Regions from separate parts of the Streptomyces sp. NPDC090108 genome, predicted to be linked through region 2. Evidence: predicted binding sites of a transcription regulator. Region 2 holds the regulator's gene; each other region holds the start of a gene.
The links. Region 2 encodes HrcA, which represses chaperone genes, less so after heat shock. Its sites were predicted from a motif close to TTNGCACTCNGNNNNNCNGAGTGCNAA; they were not measured.
Positions count from the first base shown of each region.

Region 1 (7,642 bases), on a different contig from region 2:
CTCCACCGGCAACCTCGCCGGAGCGGTCGGCGCCGCCGCGGCCCGCGCGGGCCTGCGCTCCTGCGTGTTCGTCCCGCACGACCTGGAGCAGGCCAAGGTCGTCATGGCCGCCGTCTACGGCGGTGAGCTGGTCGGCATCGAGGGCAGCTACGACGACGTGAACCGCTTCTGCTCCGAGCTGATCGGCGACCCGGCCGGCGAGGGCTGGGGCTTCGTCAACGTCAACCTGCGGCCCTACTACGCGGAGGGCTCCAAGACCCTGGCGTACGAGATCTGCGAGCAGCTCGGCTGGCGGCTGCCCGACCAGATCGTGGTCCCGGTCGCCTCCGGCTCCCAGCTCACGAAGATCGACAAGGGGCTGAAGGAGCTGATCGCGCTCGGTCTGGTCGAGGACCGGCCGTACCGGATCTTCGGGGCGCAGGCCGAGGGCTGCTCGCCGGTGTCGTCCGCGTACAAGGCGGGCCACGACGTCGTACGGCCGCAGAAGCCGGCCACCATCGCCAAGTCCCTCGCCATCGGCAACCCGGCGGACGGCCCGTACGTCCTCGACATCGCGCGGCGCACCGGCGGTGCGGTGGAGGACGTGACGGACGAGGAGATCGTGGCCGCCATCCGGCTGCTCGCCCGCACGGAGGGCGTCTTCGCCGAGACGGCGGGCGGTGTGACGGTCGGCGTCACGAAGAAGCTCATCGACAGCGGCGTGCTGGACCCGGCGCTGACCACGGTCGTGCTGAACACCGGCGACGGCCTCAAGACACTCGACGCGGTGGCCGGCACCGGTCCGACCGCCGTCATCCGCCCGACCCTGGACTCCTTCCGAGAGGCTGGCCTCGCATGAGTGTGACCGTTCGCATCCCGACCATCCTGCGCACCTACACCGGCGGCCGGGCGGAGGTCGCCGCCGAGGGGGCGACCCTTGCCGAGGTCATCGACGACCTGGAGAAGAACCACACGGGAATCGCCGCCCGGGTCCTGGACGACCAGGGAAAGCTGCGCCGTTTCGTCAACGTGTACGTCAATGACGACGACGTGCGTTTCGAGCGGGGCCTGGAGACGGTCACGCCGGACGGCGCCGGCGTCTCCATCATTCCGGCGGTCGCCGGCGGCTGACCGCGCCCGGTATTACCTTCGGTAATCGAGGTGACGGGCTGTTCATCGGATGGCCCCCTCCGTGAGAGAAGCGGAGGGGGCCATTCTGAGTGATTGAGCGCGGTAAGGTTGGGGAACGCGCTCCTCGGCCACCGGCCGGGGGCCCTTGGATTCATGCCGCGCGCCCGACAAGAAGTAGCCAAAATGCCCGGGTTGTTTGCGGCTTTTGTTGTTTTTATGGGGCCCGACTTGCCCTGGATTCAGCCGAATTCCCCTCACATTCCGGACCGCCCGCGTCCAGAATTCTCGTCCGATTGACCTGTTGCAGACGGCAGTTGGGCAGATACATTCAGCCGCGGTCGACGCGTTCCGGCGCACGCCCCCGTCCGATGGGGGGTGAGGTCTGACCCGGGTCCGCGAAGGGTGGATCTGTGCAAGGGCCAGTAATAGGGGAGTTAGGCATGGCTCAGGGCACCGTCAAATGGTTCAACGCGGAGAAGGGCTACGGCTTCATCGCGGTCGACGGTGGTGCGGACGTCTTCGTCCACTACAGCGCCATTCAGATGGACGGCTACCGCAGCCTGGAAGAGGGCCAGCGGGTCGAGTTCGAGATCTCGCAGGGCCAGAAGGGTCCGCAGGCCGACATGGTTCGCGTCACCGCCTGAACGTTTTCGCAGCGAAGGGCCCGCACCGGCACAGGGTGCGGGCCCTTCGCCGTGCCCGGCCGCGGCGCGCGCGGTGTTCGCGGGTGGCTGACGCTCCCTCCGCGAACCCCCAAGGCGCTTGCACTCGACCATGCCGAGTGCTAATCATTGCGTTAGCACTCTGAAGGTGAGAGTGACAACGAGGACCGGGTCGGTGAGGCCCGCAGGCCGGGTGGGGCAAGGAACCACGAGGCCGGCGAGCCGTCCGTCGCGGGCGCGGGCGCGGTCCGAAGGAATCACCCCCAGTCCTGGAGGGACCACTTCACATGGCCAAGATCATCGCGTTCGACGAGGAGGCGCGGCGCGGCCTCGAGCGCGGCATGAACCAGCTCGCGGACGCCGTCAAGGTGACGCTCGGCCCCAAGGGTCGCAACGTCGTCCTCGAGAAGAAGTGGGGCGCCCCCACGATCACCAACGATGGTGTCTCCATCGCCAAGGAGATCGAGCTCGAGGACCCGTACGAGAAGATCGGCGCCGAGCTGGTCAAGGAAGTCGCCAAGAAGACGGACGACGTCGCCGGTGACGGTACGACCACCGCGACCGTTCTCGCCCAGGCCCTGGTCAAGGAAGGCCTGCGCAACGTCGCCGCCGGCGCCAACCCGATGGCCCTGAAGCGCGGTATCGAGAAGGCCGTCGAGGCCGTCTCCGCCGCCCTGCTGGAGCAGGCGAAGGACGTCGAGACCAAGGAGCAGATCGCCTCCACCGCGTCCATCTCCGCCGCCGACACCCAGATCGGCGAGCTCATCGCCGAGGCGATGGACAAGGTCGGCAAGGAAGGCGTCATCACCGTCGAGGAGAGCAACACCTTCGGTCTGGAGCTCGAGCTCACCGAGGGCATGCGCTTCGACAAGGGCTACATCTCCGCCTACTTCGCGACCGACATGGAGCGCATGGAGTCGGTGCTCGAGGACCCCTACATCCTCATCGCCAACTCCAAGATCTCCTCGGTCAAGGACCTGCTCCCGCTGCTGGAGAAGGTCATGCAGTCGGGCAAGCCGCTGCTGATCATCGCCGAGGACGTCGAGGGCGAGGCCCTGTCGACCCTGGTCGTCAACAAGATCCGCGGCACCTTCAAGTCCGTCGCCGTCAAGGCCCCGGGCTTCGGCGACCGCCGCAAGGCCATGCTCGGCGACATCGCCATCCTCACGGGCGGCGAGGTCATCTCCGAGGAGGTCGGCCTCAAGCTGGAGAACGCGACCCTGGACCTCCTGGGCCGCGCCCGCAAGGTCGTCGTCACCAAGGACGAGACCACGATCGTCGACGGCGCCGGCTCCTCGGAGCAGGTGCAGGGCCGCGTGAACCAGATCCGCGCGGAGATCGAGAACAGCGACTCGGACTACGACCGCGAGAAGCTGCAGGAGCGCCTGGCGAAGCTCGCCGGCGGTGTCGCGGTCATCAAGGCCGGTGCCGCCACCGAGGTGGAGCTCAAGGAGCGCAAGCACCGCATCGAGGACGCCGTCCGCAACGCCAAGGCCGCGGTCGAGGAGGGCATCGTCGCCGGTGGTGGCGTGGCCCTGCTCCAGACCTTCCCGGCCTTCGAGAAGCTGGACGTCGAGGGTGACGAGGCGACCGGCGCCAACGCCGTGAAGCTCGCGCTCGAGGCCCCGCTGAAGCAGATCGCCGTCAACGCCGGCCTCGAGGGCGGTGTCGTGGTGGAGAAGGTGCGCAACCTGACCCCGGGCCACGGCCTGAACGCCGCGACCGGCGAGTACGTCGACCTCATCGCCGAGGGCATCATCGACCCGGCGAAGGTGACCCGTTCCGCGCTGCAGAACGCCGCCTCCATCGCCGCGCTGTTCCTCACCACCGAGGCCGTCATCGCCGACAAGCCGGAGAAGGCCGCCGCGCCTGCCGGTGGCGGCATGCCGGGCGGTGACATGGACTTCTGATCGGCCTCACGGCTGGTCCACGTCCTTGCCGAGGGCGGCACTCCCCGTACGACGGGGGGTGCCGCCCTCGGGCGTTTCCGGAAGCCGGACCGGGGCCCGCGCGAGCCGGACCGGGGCCCGCGCGAGGCGCGGAATGCGGGGGGTCGTACTCTCGTTTACTTAAGGAAGTGCACCAATGCGCGTGCACATACCAATCGGTTTCACTCCACTCACGAGGAGCCCCCGCGTGACCGACACGACGACCGCCACCTCCCGCGCGGCCCAGATCCTGTCCCGCCCGATCGCCCTGGGCGGCCTGACCGTCCCCAACCGGATCGTCATGGCGCCGATGACCCGCATGTTCTCCCCGGGCGGCATCCCCGGTGAGGACGTGGTGTCGTACTACTCCCGCCGCGCCGCCGCCGGCGTGGGCCTGATCATCACCGAGGGCACCTACGTCGGCCACGACTCGGCCGGCCAGAGCGACAGCGTGCCGCGCTTCCACGGCGAGGAGCAGCTGGCGGGCTGGGCCGAGGTCGTCGAGGCCGTGCACGCGGCGGGCGGCACGATCATGCCGCAGCTGTGGCACATCGGCATGGTCCGCAGGCAGGGCGAGCCGCCGTTCGCCGACGCCCCCGCGATGGGCCCGTCCGGCATCCACAAGGAGGGCGCCGAGCCCAAGGGCAAGGCCATGACGCAGGAGGACCTGGACGACGTCGTCGCCGCGTTCGCCGAGGCCGCGGCCGCCGCCGAGCGCATCGGCATGGACGGCGTGGAGATCCACGGCGCCCACGGCTACCTCGTGGACCAGTTCCTGTGGGAGGGCACCAACCGCCGCACCGACGCCTACGGCGGCGACCCGGTGGCCCGCACCAAGTTCGCGGCGGAGATCGTCGCCGCGGTCCGCGCGGCCGTCTCCCCGGACTTCCCGGTGCTGTTCCGCTTCTCGCAGTGGAAGCAGCAGGACTACACCGCCCGCCTCGCCGAGACCCCGGAGGAGCTGGAGGCCATCCTGGCGCCGCTGGCCGCCGCCGGCGTCGACGCCTTCCACGCCTCCACGCGCCGCTACTGGCTGCCCGAGTTCGAGGGCTCCGACCTCAACCTCGCGGGCTGGACGAAGAAGATCACCGGCAAGCCGGTCATCACCGTCGGCTCGGTCGGCCTCGACGGCGACTTCGTCAACGCGTTCGCGGGCGAGGGCTCCCCGGTCAAGGGCATCGACGACCTCCTGGACGGCCTGGAGAGCGAGCAGTACGACATGGTCGCCGTCGGCCGCGCGCTGCTCCAGGACCCGGAGTGGGCCGCCAAGGTCCTCGCCGACCGCTTCGACGAGCTGAAGCCGTACGACGCCGCCGCCCTGGCGACGCTGAGCTGACCCGGAACCCGGGAACACGAGGGCGGCATCCCGCGGCGCACGGGGGTGCCGCCCTCACCCGTACCCGGCGGGGCGGCTACAGGTTGCCCAGGGGTTCGATGTCGACCCGGACCGGCGTGCCCCAGATGCGGAGCACCTCGTAGTCGGTGAACTCGTGGACCAGCCGGTAGGCCATGCCCGAGCGGGGTGCCCTGCGTTCGGCGGACAGATAGCGCTCCGCCTCCTGGCGGTCGCGGCGCGGGGTGCCGCACAGCTGCCAGGTCTGGCCGTTCCAGACCTCCGGGAGCCAGCGCTGCTGGGGGTGCGGGCGGTCCGCGCTCACGCCGTAGCGGGACATCGCGCGCTCGGGCGCGTCGGCCTGGCCGCGGTCCCTGGGGCGCGCGTACGCGTCGTTCATCTCGCCGCGGCGCGCGGTGCGCCGGCGGGTCTCGCACAGCAGGCACAGGTCCGGTGCGTCGGCGTCCACCGGGCCGCCGGGGTGCTCGGCGCAGCGGGTCGTGGGCGCCGCCGTCGTCACGGCGTCGTCGAGCAGGTCCAGGGCCCGCTTCAGGTCCGCCTTGACCTCGTGCAGCTTCGCGTCGGGTGTGTCGGCCGTCAGGTTCTCCCCGTGCTCGCCGAGTACGCGGAGGGCCCGGCCGAGGGCGGTGAGCTGGGCGTGATTCATGCCTTCGACGGTAGCGGTGCGCGGGGCCGGGCGGGCACCCGGCCTCCGGCCGCCGCGCGCGAACGCCTGCGTGCGCGTCCGCCCGCCCGCGCTCAGACCGCGCGCGTCCGCCCGCCCGCGCTCAGACCGCGCGCGTCCGCCCGCCCGCGCGTCCGCCCGCCTCGTGGGCGTCCGGGGTCAGTGACCGTTGCCCTGGTGCAGGAGGCTTCCCTCGCCGCACTCCGGGGCGCCGGGGGACAGCGGCAGCGGGGAGACGGCCTTGAGGGCCGGGACCACCGCGAGGCCGGCCGCGCACTTCGTGGTGCCGGTCGCGGTCCAGTGGTCGTCGGCGTGCGCGGGGGCGCCCAGGGCGGCGGCAGCGGAGGCCGCGAGGGCGGCGGTGGCGAGAACCTTCTTCATCATGCCCGGGAAACGACAGGCCCGGACCACGCGTCACGCGGTCGCGGTGACATCCGGGCCGTGCGTCACGCGGCCCTTGCGGCATCCGGGCCGTGCGTCACGCCGCCTCGGCGACGTCGGGGCGGCGCGCGAGACCGAAGAGGTACGTCGCCGCGAAGCCCACCGCGTAGCCGGTGAGCAGCCCGCCCGCGTAGACGGCGACCGCCGCGCCCGGGCCTCTGTTCCCCGTCAGCAGCGGGAACAGCGCCCACCCGGACGGGCCGATCGCCGTCGCCCCCACCTTGGTGCCGAGCGTCGCGAAGAACCCGACGAACGCGCCGCCCGCCGCCCCGCCCGCGCACGCGGTCACGAACGGTCGCCCCAGGGGCAGCGAGACGCCGTAGATCAGGGGCTCGCCCACGCCGAGCAGCCCCGCCGGGAGCGCCGAGCGGATCGTGGTGCGCAGGCCGGTGTCGTGGCGCAGGCGGACGTACACCGCGAGCGCGCCGCCGACCTGGCCGGCGCCCGCCATCGCCAGCAGCGGGAGCAGCACGGTGTAGCCCTGCTGCTCGATCAGGGTGGTGTGGATGGGGATCAGGGCCTGGTGCAGGCCCAGCATGACGAGCGGGAGGAACAGACCGCCGAGGACCAGCCCGGCGAACGGGCCGGCGGTCGACAGCAGCCGGTCCGCCCCCGCACCGATGGCCGTGGCCACGGCGCCGGCCGCGTACATCAGGCCGTACAGGGTGGCCAGACCGGAGACGAGGACGGTCACGGTCGGGGTGAACAGCACGTCGAGGGCGCCCGGCAGCCGGCCCCGGCACCACTTCTCCACCCGGGTCGCCAGCAGCGCGGCCGCGAGCGCCCCGAGGACACCGCCCTGCCCGGGCGCCAGCTGCGTCCCGAACGCCGTCACCTTCGCCACGCCCGGATACACGACCACGGCCGCCACCGCGCCGCCCAGGACCGGTGTGCCCCCGAACTCCTTCGCCGCGTTGTACCCGACGAACACCGCGATCAGCGCCATGAAGCCGGACGCGACGGCCGTCAGGGCCGGAGTCAGCCACGGCAGCCAGTGGGCGTTCAGCAGCAGCCCGTTGAGCCCGGCGAGGATGCCGCAGCCGATCAGGGCGGGGATCAGCGGGACGAAGACGGCGGCGACGCGGCGCAGGGCCCTCTGGAGCGGGGACGCCCCGCGCCGCCCCCGGCCGAGCCGCACCGGCTCCGTCGGCAGGCCGGTTTCCGGGGCGGCCGTGGAAGCGGCGGCCGGGTGTACGGCGGCCGGGTCCAGGGCGGATGGTTCGGCTGGTGCTGGTGCTGGTGCTGGTCCCGGGGCCGGGTACGTGCCCGGTGCCGGAGTCGCGGCGAGGGCGGGGGCTGCGGCGGGGGCCGGACCGGCCTCCACCCGTCCCCGCGCCACCGCCGCCTCGAACTGTGCCGTGACCTCGCCGACGACACCCGGGCCGAGCACGATCTGCCAGGCGGCGCCGTCCTCCACCACCCCCAGCACCCCGGCGGCCGCGCGCAGCCCCGCCCCGTCCACGGCCGCCGGGTCGGCGACGGT
Region 1 covers NZ_JBIVDQ010000006.1:391,913-399,554, reverse strand. Annotated here, with positions in the region: gene thrC (threonine synthase) at 1-838, shown strand, start outside; gene ACIPRD_RS23365 (MoaD/ThiS family protein) at 835-1,110, shown strand; gene ACIPRD_RS23360 (cold-shock protein) at 1,551-1,754, shown strand; gene groL (chaperonin GroEL) at 2,060-3,682, shown strand; gene ACIPRD_RS23350 (NADH:flavin oxidoreductase) at 3,909-5,036, shown strand; gene ACIPRD_RS23345 (hypothetical protein) at 5,113-5,700, opposite strand; gene ACIPRD_RS23340 (hypothetical protein) at 5,878-6,102, opposite strand; gene ACIPRD_RS23335 (PTS transporter subunit EIIC) at 6,197-7,642, opposite strand, start outside.
Region 1: groL (chaperonin GroEL) is a predicted target of HrcA. The motif match lies at 1,872-1,898, and genes of this name have one in related genera.

Region 2 (7,642 bases):
GCCCGTGCGACGTCCCCGAGTACGGGCGCGGCCTGCGGCTGGTGGCCACCTTCGCCGACTCCTGGGGGGTCACCTACCGCACCGGCGCCAAGACCGTGTGGGCGCGGCTGCCCGCGGGCGGCAGGCCGGAACCGGTCCGGCCGGGCACGTCCCACACCCTGGACGCCGCCGAGGCGCTCGCCCCGCAGCCGCAGCGGCCCGGCGTCGAACGGGACTGGCTCGGCCGGGGCGCGCTGTCCTTCCTGGCCGAGGCCTCCGACCTGCTCGCCGGACAGCTCGACGAGAACCTGGTCACCGCGCTCACCGGCCAGCTGATCGTGCCCCGGCTCGCCGACTGGTGCGCGGTGTGGCTGGAGGACGAGGCCAGCGCGCGCGGCGGCGACGGCGGCGGGCCCGCCCGGGTCTGGCACGCCAGCGAGAACCGCATCGAGGAACTGCACCGCGCCCTGGAGAAGGATCCGCCCCGCCCGCGCGACGGCATCCGGTCCGGTCCGGAGCCCTATCCCTGGCCCGGCGAGGCGCTCGGCCCGGCCGGGGTGCGCGGCAGCGCGCTCGCCTACCGGCTGGTCGCGGGCGGCCGGCCGCTCGGCACCCTGGTGATCGGCCGGTGCGGGCCCGCCGGGTTCCCCGACGAGGTCACCGGTCTCGTCGAGGACCTCGGCCGCCGGGTGGCGCTGGCCATCGGCGCCGCCCGCCAGTACGCCCGCCAGGTCACCATCAGCGCCGTCCTCCAGCGCGGCCTGCTCCCCGGCGCGGTCGCCGAGATCCCCGGGATGCGCAGCGCGCTCGTCTACGAGCCCTGCGACTCGGGCGGCCCCAGCGGGGACTTCTACGACCTGTTCCCGGCGGGCGACGGCCGCTGGTGCTTCGCCATCGGGGACGTGCAGGGCAAGGGCCCCGAGGCGGCGGTCGTCATCGGGCTGGCCCGGCCGTGGCTCAGGCTCCTCGCGCGCGAGGGCTACCGGGTCGCGGACGTCCTGGACCGCCTCAACCAGCTCCTGCTCGACGACGCCACCGAGGCGGCCGACGCCGCCGCCCGCGCGCTGGTCGCCGCGGGCGGGCGGCCCGTGGCTCCGGGGGACGGCCCGCAGACCCGTTTCCTGTCCCTCCTGTTCGGCGAGCTGACCCCGTTCGAGGGCGGCGTCCGCTGCACGCTCGCCTCCGCCGGGCATCCGCTGCCGCTGCTGCTGCGCCCCGACGGCGAGGTGCGCACCGCCGCGTGTCCGCAGACCCTGCTCGGCGTCGTGGAGGACGAGGCCTACGTCAGCGAGACCATCGAGCTGCGGCCCGGCGACAGCCTGCTGTGCGTCACGGACGGGGTCACCGAGCGGCGCTCGGGCTCCAGCCAGTTCGACGACGGCGACGGTCTCGCGCGTGCCCTGTCCGGGTGCGCGGGCCTGAGCGCCGAGCGGATCGCGGGGCGCATCCGCCGTCTCGTCCACGACTTCGGCGGCGGCGTGCCCGAGGACGACCTCGCCCTGCTGGTGCTCCAGGCGGAGTGACCGTACGACAGGAGGCCCCCTGGCCGGTCCGCCGCCTGCCGCCCGTCGCCTGCCGCCTGCCGCCTGCCGCCCGCCGCCCGCCGTCCGCCGTCCGCCGTCCGCCACCGACGCGCGGGGCGCCCCACACCCGCGGACAGCGGCCCGGCGCGCCCCCGCGCCCCCCGGCGGGGCTCAGGCGGCCTGCGAGGCTCCTCGCGGCCCTACGGCCCGTCACAGCCTCGTGCTCCCCGAGCCTCCCGCGCTTCCCGAGCCTCCCGCGCTCCGCGAGCCCCCTGCGATCCTTGTGGCTCAGGTGACACCAGGAGGCGCCCGGCGTCCGTCGTCGTCACCGGTGGCCGTACGGGACAATGGGGGACATGCCTTCCGCACTTCCCGACGGCGAGGCCGTCCCGGACGACGGCGCGCTGCCCGCCTCCGCGCTCACCGGTGCCGCCGACCGGCCCCTCGGGTTCTATCTCCACGTCCCCTACTGCGCGACCCGCTGCGGCTACTGCGACTTCAACACCTACACCGCCACCGAGCTGCGCGGCACCGGAGGCGTGCTCGCCTCCCGGGACAACTACGCGGACACGCTGACCGACGAGGTCCGCCTCGCCCGCAAGGTGCTCGGCGACGACCCGCGCGAGGTCCGTACGGTCTTCGTCGGCGGCGGGACGCCGACCCTGCTGGCGGCGGACGACCTCGTCCGGATGCTGGCGGCGATCCGGGACGAGTTCGGTCTCGCGCCGGACGCGGAGATCACGACCGAGGCCAACCCCGAGTCGGTCGGCCCGGAGTACCTCGCCACCCTGCGCGAAGGCGGCTTCAACCGGATCTCCTTCGGCATGCAGAGCGCCCGGCAGCACGTGCTGAAGATCCTCGACCGCACCCACACCCCGGGGCGCCCCGAGGCCTGTGTGGCCGAGGCGCGGGCGGCCGGGTTCGAGCACGTCAACCTCGACCTGATCTACGGCACCCCCGGCGAGTCCGACGACGACTGGCGCGCCTCCCTGGACGCCGCGCTCGGCGCCGGACCCGACCACGTCAGCGCCTATGCCCTCATCGTCGAGGAGGGCACCCAGCTGGCCCGCCGGATCCGCCGCGGCGAGGTCCCGATGACCGACGACGACGTGCACGCCGACCGCTACCTGATCGCCGAGGAGGCCCTGTCCCGGGCCGGTTTCGACTGGTACGAGGTCTCCAACTGGGCCACCTCCGAGGCGGGCCGCTGCCTGCACAACGAGCTGTACTGGCGCGGCGCCGACTGGTGGGGCGCCGGACCGGGCGCCCACAGCCACGTGGGCGGCGTGCGCTGGTGGAACGTCAAACACCCGGGCGCCTACGCGGCGGCGCTGGCCGCCGGCCGCTCCCCGGGAGCGGGCCGCGAGCTGCTCTCGGACGAGGACCGGCGCGTCGAGCGGATCCTGCTGGAGCTGCGGCTGCGCGAGGGCGTCCCCCTGGACCTGCTGCGGCCGGACGGCCTCGCGGCCTCACGCCGGGCGCTGGCGGACGGCCTGCTGGACCCCGCCCCGTACGGAGAGGGGCGCGCGGTGCTCACGCTGCGCGGGCGGCTGCTGGCGGACGCGGTGGTCAGGGACCTGGTCGACTGACCGGACCGGCGGGCGGAACGTCCAGCGGGAGCCCCCGGGGTGGGTGCGGCTGCCGGCCACCCCGCCCGGCCCGCTCAGCCCGCACTGTGACGGCACCCTGCCCGGCATGCTCAGCCACGCCGCGACGGCACCCCGCCCGGCCCGCTCAGCCGCACTGTGACGGCACCCTGCCCGGCATGCTCAGCCGCGCCGCGACGGCACCCTGCCCGGCCCGCTCAGCCGCGCCGCGACGGCACCCCGCCCGCCGCGCTCACGGCTGTGCCGTGACGAAGTCGATCAGTTCCTCGACCCTGCCCAGCAGTTCCGGCTCCAGGTCCTTGTACGACCCCACCCGGGCCAGGATCGCCTGCCACACGGCGCCCGTGTTGTCCGACGGCCAGCCCAGCGCCCGGCACACGCCCGTCTTCCAGTCCTGGCCGTGGGGGATTTTCGGCCACCCGGGGATGCCCAGGGACGACGGCTTCACCGCCTCCCAGACGTCGATGTACGGGTGGCCGGCCACGAGCACGTGCTCGCCGGTCACCGACCCGGCGATGCGCCACTCCTTGGTGCCGGGCAGGAGATGGTCGACGAGCACACCGAGCCGCGCGTCCGGGCCGGGCGCGAACTCGGCGACGATCGCGGGCAGATCGTCCACGCCCTCCAGGTACTCCACGACCACGCCCTCGACGCGCAGGTCGTCGCCCCAGACCTTCTCGACCAGCTCGGCGTCGTGCCGGCCCTCGACGTAGATGCGGCCGGCGCGGGCCACGCGCGCGCGTGCGCCGGGCACGGCGACCGAACCGGACGCCGTGCGGGCGGGCCGCGCGGGAGCGGACGAGGACGGCCGTACGAGCGTCACCACCCTGCCCTCCAGCAGGAAGCCGCGGGGCTCCAGCGGGAACACCCGGTGCTTGCCGAACCGGTCCTCCAGCGTCACCGTGCCCGCCTCGCAGCGGATCACCGCGCCGCAGAACCCGGTTCCGGGCTCCTCCACCACCAGGCCGGCATCGGCCGGCACCTCGGGAACCGCCTTCTGCTTCTTCCAGGGCGGGGTCAGGTCGGGGGAGTACACGCGGGACCGCGAGCCCGGAGGGCTCTCGTCGGAGGGGCGGTGGCGGGAGACGGGAGGGAGCATTCGGATGACGATAGGAGAAGCGCGGGGCACGTACTCACGACACGCCGAAACGTGCCGCCAGCTCGTCGCGTTGCCGTCGTACGAACGCCGCGTCGACCACCGCGCCGTGCCCGGGGACGTACACCGCGTCCTCGCCGCCCAGCGCGAGCAGCCGGTCCAGCGCGGCGGGCCACCGCGAGGGCACGGCGTCCGGGCCGGCCTGGGGTTCGCCCGACTCCTCGACCAGGTCGCCGCAGAAGACGACCTCCGGGGTGCCGGGGACCAGGACCGCGAGATCGTGGGCGGTGTGCCCCGGGCCGACGTTGGCCAGCAGCGCCTGACGGCCGCCGCCGAGGTCGAGCGTCCACTCGCCCGAGACCGGCCGGACCGGCCGGGGCAGCACGGCCGCCGCCGCGTCCGCGTCGGCCACCGGCAGGCCGTTCCTGATCGCGTCCAGGCGCAGTTCCGCGCCCTCGTGCGCGAGCACCGCCTCCATGCCCACCGCGGCGTACACGTCGGCCGCGGGCAGCGCGGCCGCACCGAAGACATGGTCGAAGTGAGGGTGGGTCAGCGCGAGATGGGTCACATCGCGGCCGGTCAGACCCCGGACCGCCGCCGCCAGCCGGGAGCCCTCCGCCAGGCTGGACCCCGCGTCCACCAACAGTGCCGTACCCTCGCCGAGAACCAGCCCCGTCGTGCAGTCCCAGCCGGGCAGCCGGCACCGGCCGACCCCTGGGGCCAGCCGCTCCCACCCCAGGTCTTCCCAAGTCACCGTCATACCGCGACGCTATCCGTAAGCGAGATCCGCGCGGGCCGTCGCGGCGGGACCGGCCTTGCCCGGTGAGCACCCGGCGGCCGTACACTGGGCCGGTGAAGGCTGGCACTCGTATGTCCAGAGTGCCAGGCGCGAGAGCGATGTGGGCCGTGGGACGACTTGAGGGAGGTGCGCGCGGATGCTGAGTGAACGCAGACTCCAGGTGCTGCGCGCCATCGTCCAGGACTACGTGGGCACCGAGGAGCCGGTGGGGTCCAAGGCCCTCACCGAGCGGCACAACCTCGGCGTGTCCCCGGCCACGGTGCGCAACGACATGGCGGCCCTGGAGGACGAGGGGTTCATCGCCCAGCCGCACACCAGTGCCGGGCGGATCCCGACGGACAAGGGCTACCGCCTGTTCGTCGACAAGCTCGCCGGGGTGAAGCCGATGACCGCGCCCGAGCGGCGCGCCATCCAGAACTTCCTCGAAGGCGCCGTCGACCTCGACGACGTGGTGGCCCGGACCGTGCGGCTGCTGGCGCAGCTGACCCGGCAGGTCGCCGTCGTGCAGTACCCGTCGCTGACCCGGTCCACCGTGCGGCACGTGGAACTGCTCTCGCTCGCCCCGGCGCGCGTGATGCTCGTGCTGATCACGGACACCGGCCGGGTCGAGCAGCGGATGGTCGACTGCCCGGCGCCGTTCGGTGAGGCGTCCCTCGCCGACCTGCGGGCACGGCTCAACAGCCGGGTCGCGGGGCGCCGGTTCGCGGACGTGCCGCAACTGGTCGAGGACCTCCCCGAGTCCTTCGAGGCCGAGGATCGCGGTACGGTCTCCACAGTGCTCTCCACTCTGCTGGAGACACTGGTCGAAGAGAACGAGGAGCGGTTGATGATCGGCGGCACCGCCAATCTCACCCGTTTCGGACATGACTTCCCCCTCACGATCCGGCCCGTCCTGGAGGCGCTGGAGGAGCAGGTAGTGCTCCTCAAGCTCCTCGGCGAGGCGAAGGATCCGGGCATGACCGTGCGCATCGGGCACGAGATCGCCCATGAGGGACTCAACTCCACGTCCGTCGTCTCGGTCGGCTACGGTTCGGGCGGCGAGGCGGTTGCCAAGCTCGGCGTGGTCGGACCGACCCGCATGGACTACCCGGGAACGATGGGAGCGGTACGCGCAGTGGCACGGTACGTCGGACAGATCCTGGCGGAGTCGTAAGTGGCCACGGATTACTACGCCGTTCTCGGCGTGCGCCGCGACGCGTCGCAGGATGAGATCAAGAAGGCGTTCCGCCGGCTCGCGCGCGAGCTGCACCCGGACGTCAATCCCGATCCGAAGACGCAGGAGCGGTTCAAGGAGATCAACGCCGCCTACGAGGTGTTGTCGGACCCGCAGAAGAAGCAGGTCTACGACCTCGGCGGCGACCCCCTCTCGCAGTCCGGCGGCGCCGGCGCGGCGGGCGGCTTCGGAGCGGGTGGCTTCGGCAACTTCTCCGACATCATGGACGCGTTCTTCGGCACGGCGTCGCAGCGCGGCCCGCGCTCGCGCACGCGCCGCGGCCAGGACGCCATGATCCGGCTCGAGATCGAGCTGGACGAGGCGGCCTTCGGCACCACCAAGGACATCCAGGTCGACACGGCCATCGTCTGCAACACCTGCAACGGTGAGGGCGCGGCTCCGGGCACCTCCGCCCAGACCTGCGACATGTGCCGCGGCCGCGGTGAGGTCTCGCAGGTCACCCGGTCCTTCCTGGGCCAGGTCATGACCTCCCGGCCCTGCCCGCAGTGCCAGGGATTCGGAACCGTGGTCCCCACCCCGTGCCCCGAGTGCGCGGGCGACGGGCGGGTCCGCTCCCGGCGCACCCTCACGGTCAAGATCCCGGCCGGTGTCGACAACGGCACCCGGATCCAGCTGGCCGGCGAGGGCGAGGTCGGCCCCGGCGGCGGTCCCGCCGGTGATCTGTACGTCGAGATCCACGAGCTGCCGCACCAGACCTTCCAGCGGCGCGGCGACGACCTGCACTGCACGGTGACCATCCCGATGACCGCGGCGGCTCTCGGCACGAAGGTGCCGCTGGAGACGCTGGACGGCATGGAGGAGGTCGACATCCGGCCCGGTACCCAGTCGGGGCAGTCGATCCCGCTGCACAACCGGGGCGTCACGCATCTGCGGGGCGGCGGCCGGGGCGATCTCATCGTGCACGTCGAGGTCACCACGCCGACCAAGCTCGACCCCGAGCAGGAGCGGCTGCTGCGGGAGCTGGCCCAGCTGCGCGGCGAGGAGCGGCCCACCGGGCAGTTCCAGCCCGGTCAGCAGGGACTGTTCTCCCGGCTGAAGGACGCCTTCAACGGGCGCTGACACCGAGGGGCGGCGGGTGCCGTAAGGCACCCGGTGCCCGATTCGGACTTGTCCGGAGGACATGACACCATGCGGTCATGTCCTCCGTTCCGTCCGGTCTCCTCCCCCTGCCGATCGTGCAGGCGCCCATGGCGGGCGGTGTCTCGGTACCCCGGCTGGCCGCCGCGGTGTCCGACGCCGGGGGACTGGGCTTCCTCGCCGCCGGCTACAAGACGGCCGACGGGATGTACCAGGAGATCAAGCAGCTGCGCGGCCTCACCGACCGCCCCTTCGGCGTGAACGTGTTCATGCCGCAGCCGGAGCACGCCGAGTCCGGCGCGGTCGAGCTCTACGCCGAGCAGCTGG
Region 2 covers NZ_JBIVDQ010000005.1:86,671-94,312, forward strand. Annotated here, with positions in the region: gene ACIPRD_RS18680 (SpoIIE family protein phosphatase) at 1-1,502, shown strand, start outside; gene hemW (radical SAM family heme chaperone HemW) at 1,859-3,091, shown strand; gene ACIPRD_RS18690 (DUF3097 domain-containing protein) at 3,342-4,208, opposite strand; gene ACIPRD_RS18695 (MBL fold metallo-hydrolase) at 4,243-4,965, opposite strand; gene hrcA (heat-inducible transcriptional repressor HrcA) at 5,141-6,157, shown strand; gene dnaJ (molecular chaperone DnaJ) at 6,158-7,297, shown strand; gene ACIPRD_RS18710 (nitronate monooxygenase) at 7,375-7,642, shown strand, end outside.

Region 3 (7,642 bases), on a different contig from region 2:
TCACCCGGCCGAAGTGGTCGTCAAGGCCCTCGGCGGTGCCGGAGGACCGCTGGACGCGATTTTGCGCGTCATGGACACAGAGGAAACGACGCCGTTGGCCAACAACATCACCCGGGCGGCGTGCGAGGCGTTGACCCAGCTTCGGGACCCGCGGGCGAGAGAACCTCTGCTGGGACTGCTGCTGCGCGACAACGGATGGTTCTTCGAACGAGCCAGGCTGGCCGATGCCTACCTGAATCTGGCCGGTGACCAGGGATGCGGGGTGTTGCTCGATCTCGTCAGATCGGACCGGGCGACCGACTTCCAGAAAGTACCCGTCATGTCCGCCCTGGCGAACTTCTGCGGCGAGGGGCACGGGTGGGCGCACCGGGAGCCTCTGCTCGCCGTCGCCGCCGACGGCACGGCCGCGTGGCAGCTTCGCTGGCTCGCGCTCGAAGGCCTCGACCACTGTCCCGGTGACGTCGCGGACCTGGAAGCGGTCCTGGGCGGTGACGACGTGCGGGTCGCCGTCGCCGCGGCCGCCACGTCTGCGGCCTGGGGCACCCCGCAGCGGCTCGACGCCATCCGCTCCGCGATCGTGGACGCCACCCTCGCCTCGGACCTGCTGTACGCGCGGGGCTCCTCGTCGTGGAGCTGGACGGGCAGGATCGCGAGGCGACTTGGCAAGGTGCTGTCCCCGTACGGCGGGATCGACGTCACGGGGACCTTCTTCGGCAGCGGGAGCATGACCGGCCACGCCGGCACGCAGCCCCGAAGCACGGGCGAGCAGGCGCGTCAGTGGCTCTACGCGTTCGATCTCGAGGCGGGGGTGGATGCGTACGTGAGAGCCACGGAGGTCCTGCGCGCGGGGTTCGTGGACCAGGTTCCGCCGGGTGTACCGGCATCGCGGGTCCACGAAGTGCTCAGTCACCTTGTGGAGCACCTGGACGACTACCACCCCGGAAGTCACGATTACCAGGCACTGCTGCGACAGGCGGCGCTGGTGGCGGACGACGACCGGGCCGTGGTCACGTTCCTCGAACTCGCCGCCCGGGGAACGCACCCGGACACCCGGTCCACGGCCCATGACGCCGCTTACGCCGTGAGCCGCCGAGCCCGGGTCCGGGTCCTCTCCGGCGGGGCGGTCGTGCCGTTCAGGTGACCGGCGCCGGCCGGCCGATCAGCATCGTCGGCGCCCCCGCCACCCTCGTCATGAACACCGTCGCCGCGTTCGGGCCCTGCGGCTTGACCTTCTTGCGGAGTTCCTCCGGCTCGACCGCCGAGCCGCGCTTCTTCACGGTCAGGTTGCCGACCCCGCGCTCCCGCAGCAGCGCCTTCAGCTTCTTGACGTTGAAGGGCATCCGGTCGGTGATCTCGTAGGCGGTGGCGTACGGCGTCGGGCGCAGTTCGTCGGCCGTGATGTACGCGATGGTCGCGTCGAGGAGGCCGCCGCCGACCTCCTCGGCCACCTCGGCGACCAGATGGGCCCGGATGACCGCGCCGTCGGGCTCGTACAGGTACCGCCCCACGGGCCGCACCTCCGGGTCGGGCAGGCCGCGGCCGACCAGGGTGCGCGGACCCGGCAGCAGGGTGGCGCGGACCAGGCCCGGCGCGGTGCCGAACCACAGCACCGCCTCCTTCACGTCGCCGCCGTCCGAGATCCACTCGGCCTCGGCCTCGGCGGGCACCGCCTCGTGCGGGATGCCGGGGGCGATCTTCAGGGCGGCGCGGGGGGCGCCGAGCGCCGCGGAGACCGCCCAGGACAGGGGCGGCGAGTACGCCTCGGGGTCGAAGACGCGGCCCCGTCCGCCGCGCCGCGCGGGGTCCACGAAGACGGCGTCGTACCCGTCGGTCGCGACCTCGGTGACATCGGCCTCGCGGACCTCGATCAGCTCCGTCAGTCCGAGGGCCTCGGCGTTCGCGCGGGCCACGGCCGCCGTGAGCGGGTCCCGGTCCACCGCGAGCACCCGGATCCCGGCCCGCGCCAGCTCGATCGCGTCACCGCCGATCCCGCAGCACAGGTCCGCCACCGAGGTCACCCCCGCGTCCCGCATCCGCTCCGCCCGGTAGGCGGCCACGGCGGCGCGCGTCGACTGCTCGACCCCGTTGGGCGTGAAGAACATCCGCTCCGCGTCCGCGGCCGCGAACTTGGCGGCCGCCCGCTGCCGCAGCCGGGCCTGGCCGAGAGCGGCCGACACCAGCTCCGGCGGGTGCGTGCGGCGCAGCCGGGTGGCGACGGCGAGTTCGTCCGCGGGGGCCGTACCGCGCACCTCGTCGAGGAGGGCCCGGCCCTCGGGGGTGAGCAGCGCCCGGAAGGAGAGAAGCAGGTCGTTCACCGGGTCATTGTGGGCCAGTCGGTGGACCGTGCGCCTCCGGCGGCGGTGTCGGACCGGGTTCGGGGCCGCGGCCTGCGAGGATCCGGCACCATGCGACCTGTCGTACAAAATGACAAAATTCGGTCACAGCTCGCGCGGCGGGTGGCGCTCCCGGGGCGGCCGCGCCGTCCGGGGCGGGCCCGCCTGGCGAAGGCGGCGCTCCGCTGCGGAGCCGCCGCGCTGGCCGCCACCGCCGTCCTCTCCGCCTGCTCCGCGCCCGGCACCGGCACCGGCGCCGGCGGGTCCGGCCCCGGCCGCGAGTCCGGGCAGGGCGGACCCGCCCGGAACCAGGACCCCGCCGCCCGGCTCGCCGCCGAGCACGCGCGCCTGGCCGCCGCCGCCCAGCACTGGAACCTGGACCAGGTCCCCCTGACCCCGCCGGCCCCGCCGGTCCACAAGCCGAAGATCACCGCGCGCGCCGGGTTCGAGGTGGACGGCCAGGAGGAGGAGCACCTCCCGCCGGTCTTCACCACCGTGCCCACCGACAAGAAGATCGTCTTCCTCACCATCGACGACGGCGCCGAGAAGGACCCGGCGTTCCTGCGCATGATGAGCGACCTGAAGATCCCGTACAGCGCGTTCCTCAGCAACTACCTGGTCGAGAACGACTACGGCTACTTCCGCAAGATGCAGGCCGAGGGCCACACCCTCAACAACCACACCCTGACGCACCCCTACCTGCCGGGTCTGGAGTACGAGGAGCAGCGGGCCGAGATCTGCGGCATGCAGGACACCATGAAGAAGGAGTTCGGCAAGGCGCCCACCGTCTTCCGTCCTCCTTACGGCAACTACAACGGCGACACCCTGCGCGCCGCCAAGTCCTGCGGCATCAAGTACGCGCCGATCTGGGACGAGGAGGTGTACGTCGACCACTGGGAGTACCGCGAGGACGACGAGCAGCTGCACCCCGGCGACATCGTCCTCACCCACTTCCGCGGCCGCGACGACTGGGACGGCACGATGGTCGACGACATGCGCCGGTTCCTGAACAAGGTCACGCGCGAGGGCTACGCCGTGGCCCGCCTGGAGGACTACCTGTGAGGCGCCCGGGGCGGCAGCGGTCCGGCCGGAGGCGCACAGCCCGCCCGGCCGCGGCCGTCGTCCTCGCCGCCTCGGTCCTTCTCCTCGCGGGCTGCGCGCAGTCCGTGGACCCGATCGAACGCCTCGGCAGGAAGGCGGCCCAGGGCGTACGGCCCTCCGGCCGCGTCCGCGACGAGGCGTACCGGCGCTGGGGCCTCGCCGTCCCGCTGGCCGCCCCGCCCAGCCGGCCGGTGCGCCCGCCGTCCCCGCCCACCGGGGACGTCACGCGCCCCCGGGTCGTGGACCGGGTCGCCACCACCGACCCGGTCGTCTTCCTCACCTACGACGACGCCGCCGGACGCGACCCTGCGTTCGCCGGCATGGTCCGCGAACTGCGGCTCCCGGTCAGCCTCTTCCTCACCGGCTCGGAGACGGGCGGCGGCGCCGGGACCCTGGCCGGGACGGCGGCCGGGGCCAGAGGCGCCGCCGGGGCCGCGGTCGAGAACCGCGCCCCCGACCGCCACGCGCTGCGCGGGCTGTCCTACGCCGGGCAGCGCGCCGAGATCTGCGCCCGGCAGGACCGGCTCGGCACCCGCTTCGGCCACCGCCCCCGTCTCCTCCACCCGCCGCAGGGCAGATACGACCGCACCACCCTGCGCGCCGCCGCCGACTGCGGCATCTCCGCGGTCGTCCTGTGGCGCGCCACCGAGACCTCCCGCGGCCTCGCCTATACACGCGGCGACGAGCACCTCCACCCGGGCGACATCGTCCTGGTCCGCTCCGACGGCCCCACCCCCCACCCCCTCAAGGACCGCACCACCCGCCTCCTCCGCCACATCCAGGAACGAGGCCTGACGGTGGGACACCTGGAGGACTACCTGTAGGAGCCGGCTGCTACCGCTCCCCTGCACTCGGCCGCCCCGCGCAACTTCAGCCCGTGCGGTGTTCGGGGCCCTGGCACTCGGCGGAGCTGCGCACCCCCCAGTCCCGTGCGGCGTTCGAGGCCCTGGCACTCGGCTGAGCCGCGCACCCCTCAGCCCGTGCGGTGTTCGGGGCCCTGGCACTCGGCTGAGCCGCACACCCCCCAGTTCGGTGCGGTGTTCGGGGCCCCGGCACTCGGCCGACCCGCACACCCTCAGCCCGTGCAGCGTTCGAGGACCTGCACTCGGCCGACCCGCACACCCTCAGCCCGTCCGGCGTTTGAGGACGAGGCCCTTTCGGGGCCGACAGCGGGGGCCCGGGGCGGCAGCCCCCTATGACGACGGGGCGCCGCACACCCCGAGCCCCCAACTCCAGCACCCCACCCCGCCGACGCGCCGCGAGGCCGACGCGCCGCACGGCAATTGGCACTCCGCTTGACCGAGTGCTAATCGCGGTCATAGTCTCGGCTCTGGCACTCGGCAGATGAGAGTGCCAACAACGCGACGGGCAGGTCCGGCACCCGCGACGACGGATCCACCTGGTCGCCACCTCAGACAGATAACCCCGTGAGATCTCCGAAGGGGGAGGTCGGATCGTGACGACCACCAGCTCCAAGGTTGCCATCAAGCCGCTCGAGGACCGCATCGTGGTCCAGCCGCTCGACGCCGAGCAGACCACGGCCTCTGGCCTGGTCATTCCGGACACCGCGAAGGAGAAGCCCCAGGAGGGCGCCGTCCTCGCCGTGGGTCCGGGCCGCTTCGAGAACGGCGAGCGCCTGCCGCTCGACGTCAAGGTCGGCGACATCGTGCTGTACAGCAAGTACGGCGGCACCGAGGTGAAGTACAACGGCGACGAGTACCTCGTCCTCTCGGCTCGCGACGTGCTCGCGATCATCGAGAAGTAGTTCACCCCGAGCAACTCTGCTCATGACTGCGCCCCTGGCCCCCCGCAACCCCTAAGTAGCCGGGCGCCCGGGGCGCAGTGCCATATCACCCAGATTTTTCGAGAGGGCTCCCGCTGTCATGGCGAAGACTCTGAAGTTCGACGAGGACGCCCGTCGCGCCCTCGAGCGCGGCGTCAACAAGCTGGCCGACACGGTGAAGGTGACGATCGGCCCCAAGGGCCGCAACGTCGTCATCGACAAGAAGTTCGGCGCTCCCACCATCACCAACGACGGTGTCACGATCGCCCGTGAGGTCGAGATCGAGGACCCGTTCGAGAACCTCGGCGCCCAGCTGGTGAAGGAGGTGGCGACCAAGACCAACGACATCGCGGGTGACGGCACCACCACCGCCACCGTGCTCGCCCAGGCCCTGGTGCGCGAGGGTCTGAAGAACGTCGCCGCCGGTGCCTCCCCGGCCGCCCTGAAGAAGGGCATCGACGCCGCGGTCAAGGCCATCTCCGAGGATCTGCTCGCCACGGCGCGCCCGATCGACGAGAAGTCCGACATCGCCGCCGTCGCCGCGCTGTCCGCCCAGGACCAGCAGGTCGGCGAGCTCATCGCCGAGGCCATGGACAAGGTCGGCAAGGACGGTGTCATCACCGTCGAGGAGTCCAACACCTTCGGTCTGGAGCTGGACTTCACCGAGGGCATGGCCTTCGACAAGGGCTACCTGTCCCCGTACTTCGTCACCGACCAGGAGCGTATGGAGGCCGTCCTCGACGACCCGTACATCCTGATCAACCAGGGCAAGATCACGTCCATCCAGGACCTGCTGCCGCTGCTCGAGAAGATCATCCAGGGCGGCGCCTCCAAGCCCCTGCTGATCATCGCCGAGGACGTCGAGGGCGAGGCCCTGTCGACCCTGGTCGTCAACAAGATCCGCGGCACCTTCAACGCCGTCGCGGTGAAGGCCCCCGGCTTCGGCGACCGCCGCAAGGCGATGCTGCAGGACATGGCCGTCCTCACCGGCGCCACGGTCATCTCCGAGGAGGTCGGCCTCAAGCTCGACCAGGCCGGTCTGGACGTGCTGGGCTCCGCCCGCCGCGTGACCGTCACCAAGGACGACACCACGATCGTCGACGGTGGCGGCAGCGGCCAGGAGATCGAGGGCCGCGTCAACCAGATCAAGGCCGAGATCGAGAACACGGACTCCGACTGGGACCGCGAGAAGCTCCAGGAGCGCCTCGCGAAGCTGGCCGGCGGCGTGTGCGTGATCAAGGTCGGCGCCGCCACCGAGGTGGAGCTGAAGGAGAAGAAGCACCGTCTGGAGGACGCCATCTCCGCGACCCGCGCCGCGGTCGAGGAGGGCATCGTCTCCGGTGGTGGCTCCGCGCTCGTCCACGCCGCCAAGGTCCTCGAGGGCAACCTCGGCAAGACCGGCGACGAGGCCACCGGTGTCACGGTCGTCCGCAACGCCGTCGTCGAGCCGCTGCGCTGGATCGCGGAGAACGCGGGCCTCGAGGGCTACGTGATCGTCTCCAAGGTCAAGGACATGGAGAAGGGCCAGGGCTACAACGCCGCCACGGCCGAGTACGGCGACCTGGTCAAGGCCGGCGTCATCGACCCGGTCAAGGTCACCCGCTCCGCCCTGGAGAACGCCGCCTCCATCGCCTCCCTGCTCCTCACGACCGAGACCCTGGTCGTCGAGAAGAAGGAAGAGGAAGAGGCCGCCGCGGGCCACGGCCACGGCCACGGCCACTCGCACTGACGTAGTCCGCGACGCTTCCTGAAGAGCGCCTGAGCCTCCTCGGGAAGCCCGCGGCCGAAGTCGGCCCCGCCTTCGCCCCGTCGCCACGCGACGGGGCGAAGTGCTGTCCGGAGCCCCACTCCTCGTCCGGAGCCGCTACGAGGAAGCGCCCCTGACCACCGTCCCCGCGGCTACCGGCATCACGCGCCAGGGGCAGCCGCCGGCGCCGGGTGCCGCACCGGCGTCCGCGGATCCACTCGGGGTCGAGATCGGTGGGTTCCTGGATCTGGAGCGGCCGGACAGGGGGCTGCGTGCGGTGACACGACTGCTCGGGCTTGAGGAGCCGCTACCGGCCGGTGTGTCTCCACGTCAGTTTCTCTCGGGTGTAAGGGGTGTGTTGTGGAGTTGATACTCGATCCGCCGCGCGGAGTGGCTCCGCTGCGGCTGGGCATGACGCTGGACGAGGCGATCGCCGCCGCCACGCCGGAGTGGGGCGAGGCGCGTGTGGTGCCTGGCAGGGGTCTGGCCGTGTGGAAGCTGGACCACGTCGCCGTCCAGGCGCTGGCCGAGGGGGACCGGTCCGCCGTGACCGCGATCGAGCTGTGGTGGCCCGGCGAGGGCCGCACCTCCACCACGCGGGTCCTCTACGAGGGCGACGAGGTGTTCACCACGCCCGCCAAGCGCCTGTTCGCCCGTGCCGCCGGGCGCGGACTGCGC
Region 3 covers NZ_JBIVDQ010000001.1:969,342-976,983, reverse strand. Annotated here, with positions in the region: gene ACIPRD_RS04240 (NACHT domain-containing protein) at 1-1,141, shown strand, start outside; gene ACIPRD_RS04235 (methyltransferase domain-containing protein) at 1,134-2,423, opposite strand; gene ACIPRD_RS04230 (polysaccharide deacetylase family protein) at 2,406-3,395, shown strand; gene ACIPRD_RS04225 (polysaccharide deacetylase family protein) at 3,392-4,258, shown strand; gene groES (co-chaperone GroES) at 4,891-5,199, shown strand; gene groL (chaperonin GroEL) at 5,318-6,946, shown strand; gene ACIPRD_RS04210 (hypothetical protein) at 7,325-7,642, shown strand, end outside.
Region 3: groES (co-chaperone GroES) is a predicted target of HrcA. The motif match lies at 4,718-4,744, and genes of this name have one in related genera.